2 regions of the Streptomyces marincola genome follow, and region 1 is predicted to be linked to the other one. Evidence: riboswitches for the same ligand, from Rfam matches in the RefSeq annotation. Region 1 holds a riboswitch; the other holds the start of a gene.

Region 1 (2,382 bases):
CCTGGCGCAGCGGTGCCAGGGCCGGGTCGCGCGGATGGTGCTCAGCGGCGCGTTCGACGGCGCTCCCGCGCACGCGAGGGCCACGCACCAGCGCACGGTCGAACTGCTCGCGGCGGGCAGGACGGTGGAGTTCACCGAGGTGATGGTGTCGCTGCTGGCTCCGCGGACCCGCGCGGGCGTCGCGGACGGGCGCAACGACGCGCTCACGGAGATGCTGCGCGCGCAGTTCGGCGGGCTGACGGCCGAGGCCGCCGCCCGGTACGCGGAGAACTCGGCGCGGGTGCTCGCCCATCCGCGGCTGCGCTCCGGTGGGCACCACGTGCCGACGCTGGTGCTCGCGGGCGAACTCGACCTGTGCACACCGCCCGAGACGGGGCAGCGGGTGGCCGACATGCTGCCGGACGCCGTGTTCATGACGGTGCCGGACGCGGGCCACCTGATGTGGCTGGAGCGCCCGCTTGAGTTCGTCCGGCTGCTCGACGACTTCTTCTCCGGGCGCCCCGTGGGCGAACTGGCCTGCGCCGCCAGGTGATCCGGGCGGCGCGCCGGACCGCCCCCCGCGGCGGGGGGCGGCCCGGACGGGCTTCAGGCCGCCCTGGACGGGAAGAACTTGACGCTGCCCGCGCCCTGGGTCTCGAAGCCCTTGCCCGACTGGATGTCACGCGGCAGCGCGTAGGTGCAGGAGCCGTCGCCGTACAGGCGGGCGGTGAACACCGTCGCGTTGAAGCCGCCGATCGCGGGCTCCTCCGGGTCGCCGAGCGGGTAGCACAGGTAGGGCTCCGGCAGGTCGACCGTGCCCTGGTTGCCGCCGACCGTGTGGAACCTCAACTCCCCGGTCTGTGCCTGCGCGGTGCCGCCGGGCCCCGTGACGGCGATGAGGGCGGCGGCGGCCAGGGCGCCCGCGACGTGTCGAATACGCATGGTGTCCTCTCGGGTGGACAGCGCTGCCCCGGGGCAGCGGCTGCGGCGTGGCGCTCCCATCGGCGCCACTGATCACCGCCCTCGCTACCCGGGCCAACAGCCGCCATGCGGCGGGTACTTCGTTCGTGTGGTTCATGTCGCACGACCGAGTGAGGCGCGCGGCACGGCCGTGTGGCACAATCACCCGCAAGGTCACGAGTGACAGCACGCATGGACCCCGGTCCGCTGTCCGGCAACCCTCCTTCCGTGGCGGGGTGCTCCCGGGTGATGACCGGGCCGCGGGCAGCAAGGTCCGCGGCAAGCGCGGATTGTGGGAGCTGTTGCGCCATGACCACTGTGTCCTCCGGTCGTTCCTCGCTGTGCTCCGGGCCGCCGGGACCCGTCGGCCCGGTCCTGCCCGTGCTCGGCGAGGGCGTGCGGGTCCCGCTGACCACCGGCGGAGAGGTGGAGTACGCGGCGCTCGACTACGCGGCGAGCGCCCCCGCCCTGCGCTCGGTCTGGGCGGACGTGGCGGAGTTCGCGCCGCTGTACGCCAGCGTGCACCGGGGCGCGGGACACCTGTCGCAGCGCGCCACGGACCTGTTCGAACGCAGCCGGGCCGAGGTGGCCGCGTTCCTCGGCTGCCGCGCGGCGGACCGGGTGGTGTTCACCCGGTCCACGACCGACTCGCTGAACCTGCTGGCCGCCGCGCTGCCCGCCGGCACGCGGGTGTTCGTGTTCGAGACGGAGCACCACGCGGCGCTGCTGCCGTGGCGCCGCCACCAGGTCACGTTCCTGGCCGCGCCGCGCTCGCCGGACGCGGCGGTGCGCACGGCCGGGGATGCGTTGGCCTCGGCCCCCGCGGGGGTGCCGAAACTGCTGTGCGTCACCGGGGCGTCGAACGTGACCGGGGAGCTGTGGCCGGTGCGTGAACTCGCGGCCGTGGCGCACCGGCACGGGGCGCGCGTCGTGCTGGACGCGGCGCAGCTCGTGCCCCACCGCCCGGTGGACGTCGCCGCCCTGGGCGTCGACTGGGTGGCGTTCTCCGGGCACAAGCTGTACGCGCCGTTCGGCACCGGGGTGCTGGCCGGGCGCGCCGACTGGCTGGACGAGGCGGAACCGTACCTCGCGGGCGGCGGCGCGACCCGGGTGGTCGCGCGCGGCACGGCGGGCGGCGTCGAGGTGGAGTGGGCGCGGGGCGCGGCGCGGCACGAGGCCGGCTCGCCCAACGTGATCGGCGTCCGCGCCGTGGCCTCCGCGTGCGGCGCCCTGGCGGGGGCCGGGTACGAGGCGCTGGCCGGGCACGAGGAGCGGCTGCTCGGGGTGCTGCGCGAGGGCCTGGCCGGGGTGCCCGCGGTGCGGGAGCTCTCGCTGTTCGGGCCGGACGCGCCACGGGTCGCGGTGCTGTCGTTCACCGTGGCGGGGTGGGACGGCGCGGCGTTCGCGCGGGCGCTGTCGGAGCGTTACGGCATCGGGGTGCGC
Region 2 (2,382 bases), 2.3 Mb from region 1:
CGCCCCGGGCCCGCCGGGGGAGCCGTCCCGCGGGGCCGTGTCGTGCGTTCCGTGCGTGTCGTGCTCGTTGTGAGTCACGCGCGTTTGTCTAGCCATTCACTCCGTCTTCCAAACGTGCGTCCCGTCACACCGGCCCCAGTGCCCGCCGCCCGCCGCGGCGCGGTGCGGCGGGCGGAACCGGGTCGCTCGGGGGGCTACGCGGCCCGCCGCGCCGCGTATTCGGGGATGGTGGCCATCGGGGGGCGCTCCTCTGCGTTGATCGGGTGAGTCAGGGCCCGGAAACCGCCCTCGTCGGTGCGTTCGAACTGCGTCAGGCCGAGGCGGATCGGCATCACCGTGCCCGGCAGGCGGCTCTGCGCGGTGCGCATGATGGCCGTGGCCATGCGGCCGAGCGCCTGGCCGTCCTGGTGCCGGTGCTTGCGCACGCCCACGTCGACCTGGCCGAGGGCGTCGAGGCCCGCCAGGTTCAGCGTGTCGATGAGCATGCCCAGCTCCACGCCGTACCCGACGGGGAACGGCAGCTGCTCAAGCAGCGAGCGCCGCGCCGCGTACTCGCCGCCGAGCGGCTGGACCACGCCGGCCAGCAGGGGCCAGTGCAGGTTGAGCAGGGGGCGGGCGACCAGTTCGGTGACGCGACCGCCCTCGCGGGCGCCCGAGGGGTTGTCGCCGAGCGGGCGGTCGTACATCGCCTTGACCATCTGGACGCCGGGCTCGGTGAGCAGCGGCCCGAGGATGCCGGAGACGAACCGCGAGTCGAAGTCCCGCAGGTCCGCGTCGACGAAACAGACGATCTCGCCGCTCGTGGCCAGCAGGGACCGCCACAGCACCTCGCCCTTGCCGGGGACGGCCGGGACGCGCGGGAGTATCTCGTCGCGGTGCACGACCTTGGCCCCGGCCGCCGCGGCGACCTCCGAGGTCCGGTCGGTGGACCCCGAGTCCACCACCATCAGCTCGTCGATCAGTGGCAGGTCGTCCATCAGGTCGCGCCGCAGCGTCTCGACGATCGTCCCGACGGTCGCTTCCTCGTTCAGTGCGGGGAGTACCACGCTGACACTCCCCGCCGCGCCTGCTGCCCGCTTCGCGTGCAACAGCTGCGCCGGTGAGCGGTCAGCGGCGTCCCAGGACCGGCGGGCCAGCCACTCCTCTGCCTCTTCCAGCACGAATGTCGCTCCTGTCGCGTTCGGCCACATTTAACCTGTATGGCCGTATCTGCCCCTTACTGGCGGGGTCCGAACCCGCTGGGGCAGGTTTCTTGAGCTTTCTCGTGGTCTCCCGCGTGTCTCGCGGATCGGACGGCCCGGGCCATTGTCGGGGACGTCCGTTACAGTCTCGGACAGCGCAGGTGTCCTCCGCATATCGGGACCCTGATGCCGACAACTGCACACCGCTCATCCAGAGGGGCAGAGGGAACGGCCCGTAGAAGCCCCGGCAACCCTTCCGCCGGTCTCGTGACGTACACGAGGTCACCGGTGGGGAAGGTGCCAATTCCGTCCCGCGGCGAGATACGTCGCGGGGAAGATGAGGAGAAGGGCCTCGTACCCATGTCCGTGCCGACAGCATCCGGTCCCGCACACAGCGCCACCGGCAGCCACGCGACCGACACCGCACCCCGCGACCACACCCCCGCAGCCGAGAACGGCGCCCCCGCCGTCGATCTCGGCCCCGCCGCCGCGCTCTCCTGCCGCGAGTGCGGGGAGCGCTTCCCGCTCACCCCGGCGTTCGCCTGTACGTCCTGTTTCGGACCCCTGGAGATCGCCTACGACCTGCCGCTCGGCGACCCCGAGGCGCTCCGCCGCCGGATCGAGTCCGGCCCCGCGAGCATCTGGCGCTACGCGCCGCTGCTGCCGGTGCCCGCCGACGTCGCGGACAAGCCCAACCTGAACCCGGGCTGGACCCAGCTGATCAAGGCCGACCGGCTCGCCGCCGAGCTGGGCGTCACCGGCGGCCTGTACCTCAAGGACGACTCGGGGAACCCGACGCACTCCTTCAAGGACCGGGTCGTCGCGAACGCCGTCGAGGCCGCCCGCGCCTTCGGCTTCACCACGCTCTCCTGCTCCTCGACGGGCAACCTGGCCGGCGCCGTGGGCGCCGCCGCCGCCCGCGCCGGGCTGCGCTCGTGCGTCTTCATCCCGCACGACCTGGAGCAGGGCAAGGTCGTGATGGCCTCCGTCTACGGCGGGGACGTCGTCGGGATCGAGGGCACCTACGACGAGGTGAACCGTTTCTGTAGCGAACTGATCGGCGACCCGGCGGGCGAGGGCTGGGGGTTCGTGAACGTGAACCTGCGCCCCTACTACGCCGAGGGCTCCAAGACCCTCGCGTACGAGATCTGCGAGCAGCTCGGCTGGCGGCTGCCCGACCAGCTCGTCGTCCCGATCGCCT

The links. Region 1 has a riboswitch for S-adenosylmethionine ahead of LC193_RS02860 (aminotransferase class V-fold PLP-dependent enzyme). Riboswitches for the same ligand answer to the same signal wherever they lie in the genome.
Region 2: it holds a riboswitch for S-adenosylmethionine, as region 1 does, so the genes downstream of both, thrC (threonine synthase) here and LC193_RS02860 (aminotransferase class V-fold PLP-dependent enzyme) in region 1, are expected to answer to the same signal.

What each region holds. Positions count from the first base shown of each region.
Region 1 is NZ_CP084541.1:686,573-688,954, forward strand. It holds gene LC193_RS02850 (alpha/beta fold hydrolase) at 1-532, shown strand, start outside; gene LC193_RS02855 (hypothetical protein) at 586-921, opposite strand; SAM riboswitch class IV at 1,112-1,231, shown strand; gene LC193_RS02860 (aminotransferase class V-fold PLP-dependent enzyme) at 1,249-2,382, shown strand, end outside.
Region 2 is NZ_CP084541.1:2,982,105-2,984,486, reverse strand. It holds gene LC193_RS12695 (glucosyl-3-phosphoglycerate synthase) at 195-1,160, opposite strand; SAM riboswitch class I at 1,386-1,525, shown strand; gene thrC (threonine synthase) at 1,542-2,382, shown strand, end outside.